4 regions of the Solibacillus sp. FSL H8-0523 genome follow, and region 3 is predicted to be linked to each of the others. Evidence: riboswitches for the same ligand, from Rfam matches in the RefSeq annotation. Region 3 holds a riboswitch; each other region holds the start of a gene.
What was found. Region 3 has a riboswitch for cobalamin ahead of NSQ62_RS07010 (DUF4430 domain-containing protein). Riboswitches for the same ligand answer to the same signal wherever they lie in the genome.
Positions count from the first base shown of each region.

Region 1: another riboswitch for cobalamin. It lies ahead of NSQ62_RS02240 (ABC transporter substrate-binding protein); the one in region 3 lies ahead of NSQ62_RS07010 (DUF4430 domain-containing protein).
Region 2: another riboswitch for cobalamin. It lies ahead of NSQ62_RS05320 (hypothetical protein); the one in region 3 lies ahead of NSQ62_RS07010 (DUF4430 domain-containing protein).
Region 4: another riboswitch for cobalamin. It lies ahead of pyc (pyruvate carboxylase); the one in region 3 lies ahead of NSQ62_RS07010 (DUF4430 domain-containing protein).

Region 1 is NZ_CP150291.1:453,214-457,843, reverse strand. It holds gene NSQ62_RS02250 (adenosylcobinamide amidohydrolase) at 1-994, opposite strand, end outside; gene NSQ62_RS02245 (iron ABC transporter permease) at 994-1,992, opposite strand; gene NSQ62_RS02240 (ABC transporter substrate-binding protein) at 1,985-2,935, opposite strand; cobalamin riboswitch at 3,113-3,296, opposite strand; gene NSQ62_RS02235 (amino acid ABC transporter ATP-binding protein) at 3,377-4,132, opposite strand; gene NSQ62_RS02230 (amino acid ABC transporter permease) at 4,145-4,630, opposite strand, start outside.
Region 2 is NZ_CP150291.1:1,136,207-1,140,836, forward strand. It holds gene NSQ62_RS05300 (isopropylmalate synthase) at 1-49, opposite strand, end outside; gene NSQ62_RS05305 (metal ABC transporter ATP-binding protein) at 154-900, shown strand; gene NSQ62_RS05310 (metal ABC transporter permease) at 916-1,779, shown strand; gene NSQ62_RS05315 (Fur family transcriptional regulator) at 1,779-2,189, shown strand; cobalamin riboswitch at 2,287-2,468, shown strand; gene NSQ62_RS05320 (hypothetical protein) at 2,616-3,170, shown strand; gene NSQ62_RS05325 (ABC transporter substrate-binding protein) at 3,160-4,116, shown strand; gene NSQ62_RS05330 (bifunctional adenosylcobinamide kinase/adenosylcobinamide-phosphate guanylyltransferase) at 4,185-4,630, shown strand, end outside.
Region 3 is NZ_CP150291.1:1,466,775-1,471,404, reverse strand. It holds gene NSQ62_RS07010 (DUF4430 domain-containing protein) at 1-2,496, opposite strand, end outside; cobalamin riboswitch at 2,655-2,853, opposite strand; gene NSQ62_RS07005 (UvrD-helicase domain-containing protein) at 3,018-3,818, opposite strand; gene NSQ62_RS07000 (M15 family metallopeptidase) at 3,988-4,630, shown strand, end outside.
Region 4 is NZ_CP150291.1:2,529,713-2,534,342, reverse strand. It holds gene pyc (pyruvate carboxylase) at 1-3,279, opposite strand, end outside; cobalamin riboswitch at 3,459-3,639, opposite strand; gene NSQ62_RS12605 (carbon starvation protein A) at 3,970-4,630, shown strand, end outside.

The DNA of each region.
Region 1 (4,630 bases), 1.0 Mb from region 3:
TGTTGTTCACTAAAAAATCGTACGTTTCCTCTTTCACGCTATAAATATCATAATCTGGCGCAATCGAACGATTTAAAAACGTGTCGTACCAGCCAATACCTGCATTATGCACCGCAGACGAAATAGCTTTCAATGGTGCTTCGGCCTTGTACTGTACATAATCTGTTGTCATCGTAAAATTGGCTATGTCGATCTGTGTTTCGTTACGCTCTAATTCATTTGTCGGTAACATCGTAATTTGCGGCTTTGGTAATTCAGGGTGCGGATACGTCGCAATACGCGCCTTGTACACATTGGCAATTTGCTCCTGCATAATGACCTCATGCGGGTAACCATATGCACGTACCTCACCATCTTCCAGTAACAGCAGCTCATCACAGTACAGGGAGGCTAAGTTAATATCATGGAAAATCGACACAACCGTTAACCCATTCTGCTCCACTTGTAAGCGTATCATATCTAAAATTTGTTTTTGATGCGCGATGTCTAGGTGATTGGTCGGTTCGTCTAACAGCAGTAGCTCAGAATTTTGCGCGAGTGCTTGTGCGATAAATACACGCTGCTGTTCCCCGCCTGATAAAAATTCTAAATAATGCTCTTTATACTGCGAAACCCCCGTGCTGTCCATCGCCTGCTGCACCATCTGTTCATCATGCTCTGACCAGCTTGAGAAAAAGCCCGTTTGATGTGGATAACGACCGAGTGAAACCGCATCATATACACGATTTGAAAATGTACTGGCATTTAACTGCGGCAGTACGGCCATCTTTTTCGCGAGTTGCTTCATATCATAACTTTTGATCGGTTGTTGTTCAATCAATACTTCTCCAGCAGTCGGATGAAGTATTCCGCTAATCATTTTTAATAATGTCGATTTACCGCTACCGTTTGGACCTAGTATTCCCAAAATTCGACCTTTTTTCACGTGGAACGTCACGTTTTTCACAATGCTTTTGCCGTTATAGCCACCACTTAAGCCGTTTACTTGTAACATTATGCGACACCCTTTCTACGTTGCTTAAAGAAAATATACGCAAATACTGGTGCGCCAATAAAGGACGTGATGACACCAATCGGCAATTCGATAGGTGCAATAATCGTACGCGACACTAAATCACAAATAACGAGTAAGCTCGCGCCATTTAAAAACGACAAACTCAGTAAATGACGATGATCAGCACCGATTAAAATGCGAATCATATGTGGAATGACTAAGCCGACAAAGCCAATTGTTCCGGATGCCGCCACTGCAGCGCCGGTTAAAATGGAGCCACCTGCTAAAATCATATATTTACTGCGCTTCACGTTTACCCCTAAATACTGTGCACGTTCTTCCCCGTAAATCATGGCGTTTAACTCACGGCGATTTAACCAAATAATCACAGCACCGATGATCATAAACGGTAACACCATGCGCACATATGGCCATCCGCGCATTGATACACTGCCAAGCAGCCAGCCGATAATTTCGCGTAGCTGCTCGCCCGTTAATGCGACCATTAATGAAATACACGCACCTAAAAACGAGCTGAAAATAATCCCCGTTAAAATAAGTGTTTCCATTTTCATTGTACGGTCGACGAGTCTTGCAAATGCTAATACAACAACCATTGTAATTGCTGCACCGAGCATACTAAAAACGGGTAACGTAAAAGCACCGAGTACTGGTAAGGAAATACCTAAAAAGATCGTCATGACCGCCCCTACCGAAGCTCCTGAAGAGACGCCGAGTGTATACGGGTCGGCTAATGGGTTTTTCAGTAGCCCTTGGAACGCAGCCCCCGCAATGGCGAGAGATGCGCCAATCAGTGCTGCGAGAACGACGCGCGGCATCCGAATTTTCCATAAAATACTATAGGCGACGGGGTCTGTTGTTTGATCCCATAATGTAGACAGTGGAATATGAACCGAGCCAAACGAAATGCCAATCCATATGCTACTTAAAAGCAATCCAATCGACGCTATATACGCGATTGAATATTTTTTACTCATTAAATGCCTCTGGATAAATGGCTTCCGCTAATGATTCAATACCTTCCACAATACGTGGGCCTTGACGACTTGTCGTATCTCCGTCAACTAGCTTCACTTGGTCATTTTTCACCGCATCCATTTCGGAATACGCGTCATTTGTTTGAATCGCTTCGATGTCGCTTTCATAGGTCACTAAAATTGCATCCGGGTTACTTGCTACGAATTGCTCTGTGCTGTACATTGGCCATCCTAGTTCTGGTACCGCATTTTCTACGTCTAACACTTCAAGCATTTCATTAATAAATGTTTCCTGACCTGCTGCATAAAGATCTGGTGCTGTCCCCACGACAATAAATACTGATTTTTCTTCCAGGTCCGCCACTTTGACCTCAATTTCATCGATGCCCGTTTTAATCGAAGTGATCATATCGGCTGCTTGTTGTACTTTATTTGTCATCTGGCCAATTTTTTCAATCGTTGTATACGTTTCTTCAAATGTTTTGGCATCTTTTACGACAAATACCGTAATACCAATCGCTTCAAGCTGAGCAATCGCTTCTTCGTTAAAACTATATAAGTTAGATTCATGCGCTAATACTAAGTCTGGCTGTAGGGCGATGATTTGCTCTAGGTTAAACTCCATGCCACCGACTTTTTCTTTCGCAAGTGCTGCTTCTGGATAATTGTCGTTATCATTTACCGCAATAATTTGCTCATCTATGCCTAAGCCAAATAAAATTTCTGTATTTGATGGAATGAGTGAAATAATACGCTCTGGTGCTTTTTCGATTGTAATCTCTTTGCCTAGTGCGTCTGTTTGTGTAAGTGGAAATTGCGCTGTTTCTGTCGTTTCTGCGCTATTTGTTGCTGTCGATTTGTCTGCTGCTTCTTCCTCCGCACCGCATGCTGCTAATGTTAACGTTAATAATGCTGCTGAAGAAAGTACCTGCCATTTTTTCATGTTGAAATTGCCTCCTTAGATTATAAAAACCTGATGCTTCTTGTTTCATAGGCTCTTTTTAGTTATTATTTCACAAAAGAAAAAGCCTCCCACTCATAGAGAGAAGGAAGCTTTGTGCATGCAAATAACATTCAATGTAAAAAGAATTTATCCGCCACATCCTATCCTCGTAGGTTACTCGTTGGGCATTATAAAGGCAGGTCTCCTGGCTTATGCTGAAACGTTTTGTAGCGCCTTCCCGTGTGAACAGTGGCTTTATGCTAAAAACTCGCATTTACAGTGGCGGGACCGCATCGGATTTGAACCGATTTCCCTTTTACTTCTTACTTGTGAAATAAGAACCTTTACAATCCATATGAAATTGATATCTTTTATTATAGCGGAAAAAAGCATTTTTGTATGCAGGTACGATTAAATTTTCAGATAATTCTACCAAATCGATCAAATATGGTACGTATAATCGTCTGGTATTACGCGGCGTAAAAACTGCTTCGTGCGTTCTTCTTTTGGCTGTACAAAAATTTCATGTGGCGAACCTTCTTCGATGACATTTCCACCATCCATGAAGATGACGCGATTTGCTACGTCTTTTGCAAAGGACATTTCATGTGTGACAACGAGCATTGTCGTGCCTTCCTTCGCAATATCCTTCATCACTCCAAGCACTTCTCCAACGAGCTCTGGATCTAGCGCGGATGTCGGTTCATCAAATAAGATGATGTCTGGATTTAATGCGACTGCGCGCGCAATGCCTACTCGCTGTTGCTGGCCACCCGATAATTGACTTGGGTACGAATCATATTTTTCCGTTAGGCCTACTTTATCCAGCGCTTGTTTAGAAATGGTATAGGCTGCTTCTTTTTTCATACCACGCCCAATGATGAGTCCTTCCGCGACATTTTCAAGTGCGGTTTTATTATTAAATAAGTTGTAATTTTGAAAAACGAATGCTGTTTTTTTGCGGATTGCTAAAATGTCCTTTTTCGACGCCTTGTGTAAATCGACTTCAATGTCGTCAAAATTCGCCGTTCCTTCATCCGCGCGCTCTAAAAAGTTAATGCAGCGTAGAAGCGTCGTTTTCCCTGACCCACTTGGACCCAGGACTACCACAACATCGCCTTTTGCAATCGTTAAATTAACGCCCTTTAATATTTCGTTTTTACCAAATGTTTTATGCACATTTTGAATATCTAACATGGTTTATCCTCCTTATACCGTAGCCAATTTGTAACGACTTAAGCGTTTTTCAGACCATTTAAATAAATACTCTACGGTCATACATACAATTAAATAGACAAGAAAAATATCAATATACGCCTCTAAATAGTTATAACCGAAGTTTGCTTCTACCTTTGCTTTTAACGTGATTTCCTGTAACGAAATCGCATACCCAAGTGACGTTGCTTTGATTAAATTAATGGTCGCGGTACAAAGATTTGGCATGGCTGATACAAGGGCTTGCGGAATAATGATGCGGCGATACGCTTGCGCTGTCGTTAAACCAACCGATTGTGCTGCTTCAATTTGCCCTTTTGGAACTGTTTGCAGTGCCGAACGAAATACTTCGATTAAAACTGCCGCTGTGTTAAATGAGAAAATAATAAACGCATACCAGAGCGGATTCACATCATAGATCGGATAATCGATGTTATATTTTTCAAACAGGCCATTTAATAGTAATGGAATCGTTGCATA
Region 2 (4,630 bases), 330 kb from region 3:
GTTCATCACTGCTATTTTGTAAATTGTCAAACCATTCCAACTTTTTCAAGATAGTTCTCCTTTCAAGCTTATTTCCTTTACATTGCAAAAAAAGTCCATTATACTAATTTGATGTAAATCGTAATGATTTTGAATTAGAAAGAAGCGAACGAGATGAAAAAAACATTGATAGAATTGAAGGATGTTTCCTTTCAATATGAATACACACAAGTGTTAAAACACATTTCTTTACGCGTGGATGAGGGCGACTTTTTGGCGTTAATCGGTCAAAATGGCTCGGGCAAATCGACGCTTTTAAAATTGATTTTAGGGCTATTAAAGCCAATGTCTGGAGAAATACAGTTATTTGGAGAATCAGCAAAAGACTTTAAGAATCGTGAATGGATTGGCTACGTCTCACAAAAGTCAAACGCCTTTAACTCAGGATTCCCAGCAACGGTAGAGGAAGTTGTAAAAAGTGGCTTATCACAAAAAGTAGGACTCTTTAAACGCTATCCTAAAGATGCGGACTTTTTAGTAAAGGCCGCACTAAAAGATGTTGGCATGGAAAAGTTTATGAAGCGCAACATCGGACAGCTGTCAGGTGGACAACAGCAACGTGTGTTTATCGCGCGTGCGCTCGTGTCAGATCCAAAGCTACTGATTTTGGATGAACCAACTGTAGGGATTGACCGTGAAAACGTGCAGGCATTTTATGATATGCTAGGGCACTTAAATAAGCATCATAAGATGACGATGATTTTAGTAACACATGATGTGGATACGGTATCAGACCGTGTGAGCCATGTAGCATGCTTAAATCAAACGATTCATTTCCACGGCTATAAAAATGATTTTGATGCGATTACGGATGAACAGATCGCAAGCTGGAATGGCTACTCTGTTCGAAAGATTCATTAAGAGGAGCAGGCCACTATGATTGAAGCAATATTAAACTATGAATTTTTACAAAATGCCTTTTTCTCAGGGTTAATTATTGGTGTAATTGCACCACTTTTAGGCGTATTTATTGTTGTACGTCGTTTATCACTGATTGCAGATGCGCTGTCACACGTAACACTTGCCGGGATTGCCGGAAGTCTTTATTTAAGTCAGTCCTTTGCAGCACTCGCACTACTAAATCCGATCTATTTAGGGATTGTGGCATCTGTTAGTGGCTCGATTTTAATTGAGCGTTTACGTCGTCTGTATAAGCACTATGAAGAACTTGCGATTCCAATTATTATGTCGGGTGGTATCGGGATTAGTGCAATTTTAATTTCGTTAGCAAGTGGCTTTAATACGGATTTAATGAGCTATTTATTTGGCTCGGTTTCCGCGGTTTCTAGACAAGATTTACTTGTTGTGATCGCGATTGCGGTAGTCGTTATTATTTTCTTAGTATTATTTTTCAAAGAGTTATTCGTGTTGTCATTTGATGAAGAGTATGCGAAAGCAAGTGGCTTACCGGCTAAATGGATTCATTTATTATTCATGGTCGTTGTGGCACTCGTAATCGCGGCAAGCATGCGCATTGTCGGAATTTTATTAGTATCGAGCTTAATGACGTTACCGGTAGCAGCTGCCATGCGTTTAGCGCGCGGCTTTAAACAAGCGATTATTTTAGCGATTGTATTCGGAGAACTTGCTGTGTTAATTGGTTTAGTGAGTGCATTTTACTTAAACTTAGCACCAGGTGGAACAATTGTTGTGACATCGATTGTTATTTTATTAGTCGTCATTCTTATTAAAAAAATGATTTTAAAATTTTCAACTAGAACGGAAGGGGAAGAAGCATAGTGAATACAACACGCGCGTGGGAAATATTAAAAGACAATGGCTATAAAAAAACAGATAAACGAGAGTTGATTTTAGGGATGTTTGCGGCTACAGAAAAATATTTAACAGCCCGTGATTTATTGCAAGTGCTAAAAAAAGACTTCCCAGGGATGAGCTTCGATACGATTTACCGTAACTTAGCGACATTTGTTGAACTTGATATTTTAGAAGAAACAGAGCTAAACGGAGAACGTAATTTCCGTATGCACTGCGAATCGGATCACCACCACCATCATTTCATTTGTCGTGACTGTGGCAATGTAAAAGAATTATCATTGTGTCCGATGGAAATGCTCGGTGAAAAATTGCCAGGCTATGCCGTTGAAGGACATAAATTTGAAATTTACGGTAAATGCCCGAATTGCTTATAAAGACATATATTTCATGAATTTAAACGAGTAATTTATGCGAATCTAAAAATTATTTGCATAATTTTGCAACTATGATAAAGTTAGTTTTACAAATTGAATAGTTTTGCAGGAAAGAGATGCTTTGTAGCATAAATGGGAATTCGGTGTAAATCCGAAGCTATATCCGTAACTGTAAGCGTAGATGAAAATAAGCAAAATGCCACTGCCAAAAGCGGGAAGGTGCTTGTGAGTAAAGGGAAGCGCGAAGCCAGGAGACCAATCTTTTTCTGATCGTAACACACCTCTTCGGAATTAAAGAGAATGTACGGCAACCAGTTATCAAATGAACTTTTTTTATTTTGATTTTTGAAGCCATCCATTTTCTTGGATGGTTTTTTTGCTGTCCAAGACTCCAAAGAGCAACAAACTTGAAGTGAGGGTTAACACATGAAAAAGGACATTCGTTATTCATGCTATCCATTTATGCGTGAAAAATCGAACTGCGTGGATTATGAAATTCGTACCGATTCCTTAACTACACGCATTGGCGCAGTGATACCAACATTAGTAGACGATGTACACGGGCAACTTGTATTAGAGGACTTACGGGTTATTCAACCGCTTGCCTATCATGCGAACGGCTCTGTACGAGGAAAACTAGCGATTATAGCAGAGGACGTCGCTTGGCTAAGTAAACGCTATGATTTTTATGTAAGTGAAGTAAAAGAGACCATTCAGCAGTTTTTATTACCACAAGGTGTAGAAAGTGCCGCACGCCTTCATATTTGCCGTAGTGAGGCAAAAAAATCGTACCGCGCCTTACATAAAGTGAGTGAAGAAAAAGAAGTTCCTGAAATTTTATTTGATTTTTTAGGCTTACTTGCGAACGTCTTATTTGTCATGGCGGTGTACATGAACAAGCTACACGCTTGTGAAGAACTTGTTTTTATCTCAAAATCCTATCCAATGAAAAAGAAAAAGGAGTCAAACAATGAAAACTAAAATGAAATGGGTTGCCCCAGTTGCTGCGGCACTTTTGCTAGCAGCATGCGGAGCAGACGAAGAAAAAGCATTGAATGACACAGCAAAAGAACAAGAAACGGTAGAACAAGCAAAGGCTGCTGGTCCTTATACAGTAATAGATGATCGCGGTATTGAAGTAACATTCAACGAAGTACCAGAAACAATCATCTCGTTACAGCCAAGTAATACAGAAATTTTATTCGAGCTAGGTGTTGGTGAGCAAATTGTGGGTGCCACAGACTTTGATGTATATCCTGAAGCAGCACAAAAAATCGAACGTGTTTCAACGTCAATGGCCATTAACGCAGAACGCATCCTAGAGTTAAACCCAGATGTGGTGGTTGCGTATACAAGTGGTAATGAAGAGCAAATCACACAGCTAGAGGATGCAGGCTTAAAAGTGTTTGTTATCGCTTCAGCGACATCATTTGATGATGTGTATACAGACATTATTCAGCTTTCTGAAGTGATGGGTGTGGAAGCAAAGGGTGAAGAGATTGTAGCTGGTATTCAAGCACAAATCACAGCGGTACAAGAAAAAACGGATACAGTAGGTACAAAGAAAAAAGTGTATTATGAAGTATCTCCTGCTCCAGATATTTGGACAACAGGTAACAATACATTTCAACAAGAAATTATGAATGCTGCCGGTGTTGAAAATCTTTTTGCTGATCAAGACAGCTGGTTAAGTGTAACAGAAGAAGATGTGATTACCCGTAATCCAGAAGTCATCATTACTCCTGCAACGTATATGGAAAATGCAGTTGATGAAATTTTAGGGCGTGCGGGTTGGGATCAAATTCAAGCGGTTTCTGACAAATCAGTGGTACTCGTAGACGGGGAAGTCATGTCTCGCCCAGGGCCACGTATTGGCGAAGCCGTTGAAATTATGGCCGAAGCGGTCTACCCAAATTTATTTAAATAAGGTTACAATAAAGGAGCATGCCCGAATTTGGGTGTGTTCTTTTATCCATTTAAAAAGGTGGAATTAATTTGATTTTTATTACAGGCGGTGTACGTAGTGGTAAGAGTGCGTTTGCTGAGCAACTGGCAGCAAAAATCGGGGCAGAAAAAAACTGTTATTATGTTGCAACGGGCATGGCATTTGATGAGGAAATGAAAAAACGGATTTTGCGTCATCAGCTAGACAGAAAAGAACAAGAAATGAACTGGACAACGACCGAAATGCAAGTAGAAGTCCCTAAGCAACTGAAGCATTTATCTACAAAGGATGTTGTTCTTTTTGAATGTGTGACAACTTGGCTTTCGAATGTCCTTTATAGGAGTGAAAGGGACAGTGCGCGTAGCGAAACAATCCATAACTGCATTGAATCCTTACAAAAGCAACTACTAGCTTGGCAAGCGCAAGGTGCTACAATTATAGTTGTATCCAATGAAGTACTAGATGAGCTGCCTTCAAACTACGAGGAAGTGAATAT
Region 3 (4,630 bases):
GTTCAATGCATCGAATAAAGCAACATACACTTGTTCAACTGCCATTAAGCTAGATTTATTTTGGCTAGATAAGAATCGTACGCCACCATCTTCAAAAATATAATTTTCTACTAAATGTCCGACGATATTAATGTGTTTCCCATCTTTTACATAAGTCCATTTTTCAGAAAATACATCTTCGCCAGCTGATGCAAGTCCTGAAATCATTGCGGCCATTGTGTTGGCATTATTCGTAAAGCCTTTTTCTTGATAGTTTTTGTGTAAAGCGGCAACTGCTTTGTCGATAGCTGCTTTTACTTCAGGCTGGTCTTTATATGGTGCTAAGGCGAATAGTGCCCAGCCTGTGATGTCAATACCACCAGACCAAAAGCCTGTCGTGCTATTTTGTAAATTTAAAATCGCTTTTATATGCTGTTGGCGATCATAGTCCGCTTTTACTAAATCAAGTGCAATCAATGCTAATGGTTCACTATAAATTGTTGCCATTAAATGCGTTGCTTCGTTTTGACCTGCTAGTAAATCGGCAACTTGGTTACGGCCCTTTAAGTTAGTTGGGTCTAAACCTAATGCAGTTGCTGCAATAATAGAGCCTAATTTTTGGTCAGCTGTTTTTAATGGCTCTTCTAAATTCGTTTTCCAAAACGTTCCTTCAGCTGTTGGTGCCGTTGTCCATGGATAATTCGTTACATTCACACCTGCTGCTTTTAATGCTGCTAACATCCAAAAGCCGCTACTTGATTCGTTCACACGTTTTGATACTAATTCGTTGTTTGTTGTTAAATATTGATTTCCTAATGCTAATGCATCTTGTGCTAATTTACGATTGTCCTGACTTACTTCTAAAACCTCTAAAGTTTTGTATGTGCGTAAGATACGTGGGAAGGATTCTAATACTTTGTCTTTTCCACTTGCATCTTTAATCGTACCTGGTAAATCTTTTGTAAAGCGAAGTTCAAATGTACCTGGAACGACGTCTTCAGCTGGAATAACTGCTTTTCCGTAAACGACTGTTTCATCATCAATCGTCTCTTCATGCTTGACCGTTTTGTACACTTTGCCGTTGTACTCAATCGATACATCCTCTAAGGCAACTGCATGAGGACCCGATTTTTTTTCGAACATGTAATCGATTGTATTATAGTTACCTGTCACTTTAATCGTCACATCTTGCCCAGCTTGTACCGTTTGTGACATTTCGATAATCGGATTAAACGTAATGACGTCCACTGTGTCTGCACCAGAATACATATATGTGACGCCATTATAATCATAATTTTCTCTTACAGAAAATGAGTTGATGAATTCCCAAACAATTTCATCACCGTCTTTTAATACATAACCATTTCCATAGACATCCGGATAGACGCCATTTACTTTGTACATCCAGCCACTACCATCACCAAGCGCTCGTTCGCCATCATTGTTAATCGATTTGAAATAGCCTGTAGAAGTGCTGTAATCTGTTGGAATCTTATTTGCTTCTAATACTTGTAAGGTCGCACCTGCTGCCGTAACTTCTCCGTCACCATGAGCCACAAAGTTTTTTACGTTTAATGTTGTATCTTTAATACCCTCAACACGAACATTTACTGTTACCGTTACAGCATTCAGTGTTTTAAAAGTATTTTCTTTTTCAATTAGCTCATTACTATTTGTAACAAGTGCTTGTTGCTCTGCTGTTAGTGCATCAAATGCTGCACGTGCTGCTTTTAAAGCCAGCTTGTTTGTTTCACTCAGTTCTTCAATTGTAGGTAATGCCTCGATTAATCGAACAGTTTCTGCTACGGCATCTTTCACTTCAATTGTTACTTCTGCTTGTTGCGCACTTGTTAATGTAGGCGCTAGCGCTTTAATTGTGTACGTACCTGGGTTTGCTTGAATTTTAAGTGTCACTTTTTCATTGCTGTATCTGATAACACTTTGTAAGGTTACTTCTGCTGGTACTTCCCAGTTTTCTAAAGCGGTAACCAGCTCTCTAGCTGAAAAATGATCACCAACTAAATTTAGTGTTACTGCTTGCTGTCCGTTGCTCTCAGTTGTTACAGCCGATAATACAGGATATTTGCTGTAATACACCTTTAGCACATCATTTGCTGCTAATGGATAAGCGCCTAAGCCTACAGATGGTGCTTGTCCATTCACCGTATACATCCAGCCATCCCAGCCATTAAACTTACCTGCAGCTAAGCCCTCAATGGATTTAATGTATGGACCATAGTCGCCATCAAGTACTTCATAAGCAATTTTAGCGTTGTCTAGTACTTGCTTCACTGCATCGATTGCCTTAGTACCCTCTGCTATGTTCGTTGTTGTTGATTCGACTATTTTTTTATCAAGTCCGTCAATTTCAACTTGTACTGCCAGTAAATTCTCTGTTTGCTCAGCAGTTGTATTGAGTTCTTCTGCATTTGCTATCGTCGCTGTTGCTGGTGTTAGCAACGTCAGCATTAGCACTGCGGTTAAAGCGATATTCAACCACTTTTTCCAAAATCCCACTTGAAAATCCCCCTAAAAAATTTTTATGAATAAGTTGCGATTAACCCATACAACAAAAAAACCATTTCTCGAAGTTGAGAAATGGCGGAAAACAGAAAAAAAGATATACACATACCTGTTCATCTATTTGCCGTACATTCTCCTTATTCCGAAGAGAGTTAATACGATCAGACAAAGGTAGGTCTCCTGGCTCGTGTATCCTGTGCAAGCCTTCCCATCTAATTGAGGCATTTTTCCTCGTTCGACAGTGGCATCATTTGCACATTCTTTCACACTTACAGTTGCGGAAACAGCTTCGGTATTGCACCGAATTCCCTATTAAGCTCAATTTCGAGCACCTTAATCCTGCAATTCATATTCATTTACGTAACAGTGTAACATAAAAATATTTCTGTACTAGGAAAATATTAAAATTCTAGACGAATTATTGTTTTACTAGCATTTATTTGTATTTTCAATTAATATTACCGCTGTTTTTTTCTCTGATACTTGGTGTAGTTAACTAACATTACACGAGGTCGTTATGGGCTCTTTTTATCTTGTCTTGAAATATAGTCACCAAACACCTTATTCGGAGACAAAATAAAAATACGTTCAGGACGCAACGTATCGCGGAATTTGTATAAAAAGTAAGCGATTCTGTGCAGCGCCACCGCGGTTTTACCAGATCCAGCAACCCCTTGAATAACCAATGTATGCGCTGCTTCATGACGCACAATTTGGTTTTGCTCGCGCTGAATCGATGTAACAATGGTTTTCATTTTTTCCGTGGACTGCTTGTTTAAGGTTTGCTGCAATACTTCATCTTGAATCGTCAGTGAGCTTTCCAGTGCGTACTGCAATTGTCCGCTTTCAATTTTAATCTGGCGCTTGCCCGTTATTTCTCCGTCAAAACGCTTGTCCATCGCCTCATAATAAGCCTCGCCCAACTCAAATTCGTAATACATATTACAAACCGGTGCGCGCCAATCATAGATCAGTGTCGTCCCGTCTGGCTCACGGAACCCAAAACGCCCAACGTAAAAGCGCTCTGCTTCGCCATCACCTACGTACTGAAAATCAAAATTTCCAAAGTACGGTGAATCGATTAACTTTTTCACCTGTTCGCGCTCCATCACTTGACGAAAGCCCTGTTTATCAATCATGCTAAGCGTTTGCTGGTAATCGTAAACTTCAAATTTATCGAGCTCGGCCTTGTAATCGATCATATATTCTTGTAAATCCTTATAGTTTGCGTCTTTTTCGGTAATATTAGCGGTTAAACGCTCATATACCGCGCGTAAACTGGTAATTGTATGGGTTAAATAGCTTTGTTCGTTCATGTCGTTACCTCCTAAAAATAGTAGTGTAACAAATGAAATCTGGCTGGTGTATAAGTGGAGGGTTAGTGATTTTGCACGTACGTCTCATTTCATCTTCAGAAATTCTTAAGATTTATACTCAGTGAAACTTAAGGTTTACCTATTAAACTTAAATCAAAGGAGCATACATATGAAAAAACTTATCCTAGCAATCATTCTAGCCATCATTGGCTATCAATTTTTATTCAATAAGGAAACTGCAGCACCTGACTTACCACAGCAAATTTCGCTCGAGCAGCATACGATTTCAAACGGGGACTTAATCTTAGTTAACCGCGATATTAAGCTACAGCAAGATCCGACGAATTTAGCGCAAATTCCAACTGACATTGGCGCTAACGTGATCGTCGATTCAAAGTTTTTATTAGAAAAGCAAGCTATCCAGCCACTAAAAGCACTATTTGAAGCAGCCGCAAATGATGGGATGGAGCATTTTATCATCAACAGCGCATATCGCAGCGGAAAATTACAGCAACAGTTATACGAGGAAAACGGCGCTGCCTACGCCCTGCCTTCTGGTTATAGCGAGCACCAAACCGGGCTTTCACTCGATATCGGGTCAACGGCTGGAAAAATGGAAAACGTAGATGAGGGCAAATGGCTCGAGCAAAACGCACACCATTTTGGCTTTATATTGCGCTACCCGAAAAACAAAGTTGAGGTTACCGACATCAACTATGAGCCGTGGCATTTCCGCTATGTTGGGCTACCACACAGTGTGATCATGCACGAAAAGGACCTTGTACTTGAGGAATATATTACTTTTCTAAAAA
Region 4 (4,630 bases), 1.1 Mb from region 3:
TTTATTAATTACTACCTTTAATACGGTTCCAGGCATCGTAGCACCAATTTGGCTCGTATTCGTAGGATCTGCTTTTAAAATTGCTGCTTCCTTACTATCTAAACTGAAATCTTTAATGATTAACTCACGAGATTGACCATTAAGCTCGAAGTACAAAATACGTGTGCCATCATGTTGGGCTTCGCCAATTGAAATGAGTTTTATAATCAGCGTTTTCCCTTTTTCAATTTCAACCTCAATTTCTTCACCAAGCTTTAGTCCATAAATGAATGTCGGTGTATCTAACACCGTAATATCACCGAATTGTTCATTTGTTTGAACATATGCTTCAAATACTTTGTCATACAGCGCATAGGCGATACAATCCTTTTTCGTAAAGGTGCGTTGTGGATATTTTTCCTCAAGCATGTGCAAAATGACTTGTAAATCGACCTCTGGTAATAATTCACCAGGTCGTACGGTTATTGGCGCACGATTTTTTAAGATGACGCGTTGTAGTTCCTTCGGGAATCCACCATGTGGCTGACCTAAATAGCCTTGGAATAATTCAATTACTGAACTAGGGAAGTCTAGAGTTTGACCGCGTGTTAATATGGTTTCTTCATTTAAATTGTTTTGTACCATAAATAGTGCCATATCCCCAACAACTTTTGAAGAAGGGGTTACTTTCACGATATCGCCAAACAGTAAATTGACGCGACCGTACATCACCTTTACTTCTTCCCAGCGATCGCCAAGGCCAACACTTTTAGCTTGCTGCTGTAGGTTACTATATTGACCGCCTGGCATTTCATGGACATATACCTCTGAATGCGGGCTCACCATACCACTTTCGAATTCACGGTAATATTTGCGTACATCTTCATAGTAATAAGAAAGTTTTTCTAATGCCTCAATATCAGCACGTACTTGTCGTTTTGCACCATCCAATGCATAAACTAATGAGTTAGCAGATGGTTGTGACGTTAAGCCAGACATTGAACCAAGGGCCGTGTCGATAATATCAACACCTGCATCAATGGCACGAGCATAGGTGTAAATACCGTTGCCACTCGTATCGTGTGAGTGCAAATGAATCGGTAGGTCTGTTACTGCTTTTAATTCAGATACTAAACGGTAGGCGGCTTCAGGTTTTAAAAGACCCGCCATATCTTTAATCGCTAAAATATGTGCGCCGGCTTGTTCAAGTTGTTTTGCCATATCCTTATAATATTGAGCAGAATATTTCGCCCGCCCATCATTTAAAATATCGCCCGTATAGCAAATCGCTGCTTCGGCGACTTTGCCCGCTTGACGCACGGCATCAATTGAAATTTCCATCGACTGAATCCAGTTTAATGAATCGAAAATGCGGAATACATCAATACCTGATTCGGCAGACTGTGCGATAAACTCGCGAATGACATTATCCGAATAGTTTTTATAACCAACCGCATTAGCCCCGCGCAGTAGCATTTGGAATAATACATTTGGAATTTCTTTTCGTAGCTGCTCTAAACGTGTCCAAGGATCTTCTTTTAAAAAACGGTAAGCGACGTCAAATGTTGCGCCACCCCACATTTCAAGTGAGAAGTGTGAATGCATACCAGCTGCTGTTTCTTTTGCAACCGCAAGTATATCGGTACTTCGCATACGCGTCGCAAGTAACGACTGATGCGCATCACGCATTGTTGTATCTGTTAACAATACATCGTCTTGTGCTTGAATCCATTTGACTAAACCATCGACACCTTGTGTATCAAGAATTTGCTTCGTACCTTGTAAATCAGTCGGTACGAAAATGTCTGGTATACGAGGCTTCGTTAAAATCGGTTTTGTTTTTGTATCGACACCAGGGAAACCGTTGACTGTAACATTACCAATGTAATCCAGCAGTTTTGATGCACGGTTTTTTGGTAATTTAAAATCAAGTAGTTCAGGTGTTGTATCAATAAAGCTTGTATTAAAATCACCTTTTAAAAAGCTTGGGTGTACCATGACGTTTTCTAAAAATGAAATATTTGTTTTAACTCCGCGAATGCGGAACTCACGTAAGTTACGATCCATTTTTTCAGCGGCTTGCTTAAATGTTGTACCCCAAGTGGAGATTTTCACAAGTAATGAATCATAGTAAGGTGTGACAACAGCACCTTGGAAGCCATTTCCGGCATCTAAACGAACGCCGAAACCACCTGATGAACGGTACACCTGAAGTTTTCCAGTATCCGGCATAAACTGATTTTGTGGATCTTCCGTTGTGACGCGAGATTGAATTGCATAGCCGAAAAGGGGGATATCTTGTTGGCTGGGTACACCAACTTCCGCATCTTTTAGGCTTTTACCAGCGGCGATATGAATTTGTGTTTGCACAATATCAATACCGGTAATCATTTCCGTAATCGTATGCTCCACTTGAATTCGAGGGTTTACTTCAATGAAATAAAATGCATCATCAGCTACTAAAAATTCAACGGTACCTGCGTTTACATAGTTAACGTTTTGCATGAGCTTGACAGCTGCATTACAAATATTGTGACGTAGTTTACTAGAAATGGAAATTGACGGTGCAATTTCAACGACCTTTTGATGGCGACGCTGGATCGAACAATCACGTTCATATAAGTGAACGATATTCCCATGAGTATCCCCAATAATTTGTACTTCAATATGCTTTGGCTTTATGATTGCCTTTTCTACATACACTTCATCAGAGCCAAAAGCTGCTTTTGCTTCTGATTTTGCGCGCGTATAGCCTTCCCCAAGTTGGCTCGCTGTTTCAACTAAACGCATCCCACGACCGCCACCACCAAGTGCCGCTTTAATCATGATTGGGTAACCGTATGTATTGGCAAAATCAATTGCTTCCTCAAGCGAAGCAATCGGTCCATCTGTTCCAGGAATAACAGGAATTCCAGCTAAAACCGCTTGTTCACGAGCTTTTACTTTATCGCCAAACATGTATAAATGATCGGTTGTTGGCCCAATAAAGATAATACCTTCTTCTTCACAGCGTTGTGCGAAATGAAGATTTTCAGATAAAAATCCGTATCCTGGATGAATCGCATCCGCTCCGCATTTTTTTGCAATATCGATAATGCCCTCAATATCTAAGTATGCATCTATTGGTTTTTTTCCTTCACCAACTAAATATGCTTCATCTGCTTTATAGCGGTGGTAGGATCCATTGTCTTCATTGGAATAAATCGCTACGGTTTTGATTTTCATTTCTGTTAGTGCTCGAAATACTCGAATTGCAATTTCGCCACGGTTGGCAACTAAAACTTTTTGAATGCTTAACATGAAGTAATTCACCTTTTCTTAATTAGAGTGCTACGGGTGTAAGCGTTATCATTCTGTGCGAACAAAAAAGCAACTTACTTAAGAGTAAGCTGCTAATATTAGTTGCTAAATAAACACATTCATAATGAAGTGTGATCTGTGCGACAAATATTAACATCTTCCCTAGATCCACGTAGGTTGATCGATGCAATGAACTTGGCAGGTCTCCTGACTTATGATCAACATTTATTCGCGCCTTCCCATGACAGTGGCTTGTGCGAATAAACTCCCAATTACAGTTGCGGGACAGTGTCTGACTTTCACAGACTTCCCTTTTAAATAACTAAGTGCGTTAGTTATACCAATTCAATGATTGATTTGTGCCTCCTACGCTAACAGAGATGAAATTAGATTGCAATAATAAAAATTGGTTAATCCAAAGTGAAATGGACGAAATTTTGAGTTTTTCTAGAATATTAAGAACAATTAAAGCGCTATAATTGTATAAAATTAATTTGGAATATTCTTTTAAAAATAGCGTTTATTCTATATAAATGCATCTGTTTGTATAACAGATTACTATTCTAAAAACATTTGTTATAGAACAAAAAAGATGCTAGGATGAGAAAAACTAATTGATGCATAAAAATTTAGAATTATCTTATTTTTCAAAATGGTCATTTAGTAAATACATATATTGGGGGAAGCATTATGAACGCCATAACTTTAGTGATTGCAGCAATCTGTATTTTAGTGATTGCCTATCGTTTTTATGGAATTTTCTTTACAAAAAAGGTATTAAAAATTAATGAAGACATGCCAACACCAGCGCATGAAAATGAAGATGGTAAGGATTTCGTGCCAACGAATAGATGGATAGCGTTTGGTCATCACTTCGCGGCGATTGCAGCGGCTGGTCCACTTGTTGGTCCAATCTTAGCAGCACAATTTGGTTACTTACCAGGTTATATTTGGTTACTAGTTGGTGCAGTAATCGGGGGAGCAGTACACGATGCGGTTGTATTATTTGCTTCGATGACAAAGGGAGGTAAATCACTTTCTGAAGTAATGCGTGAAGAATTAGGACCGGTGGCAGGTTTTTGTACAGGGTTAGCGATGCTATTCATCATTACCATTACAATGGCCGGTTTATCCATGGTTATTTTAGGTGCATTAGCAGATAATCCGTGGGGTACATTTGCCGTAGCAGCAACGATTCCAATTGCGATGCTTATGGGCTTAATTAACAAATTTACGGGGAATTTAAAGTTTTCTACGATATTAGGAATCGCGCTCCTTGTTGCGGCTGTATTTTACGGACCAGCTATTCAAGGAACGTGGCTTGGAGATTTACTTACATTAGATAAAGAAA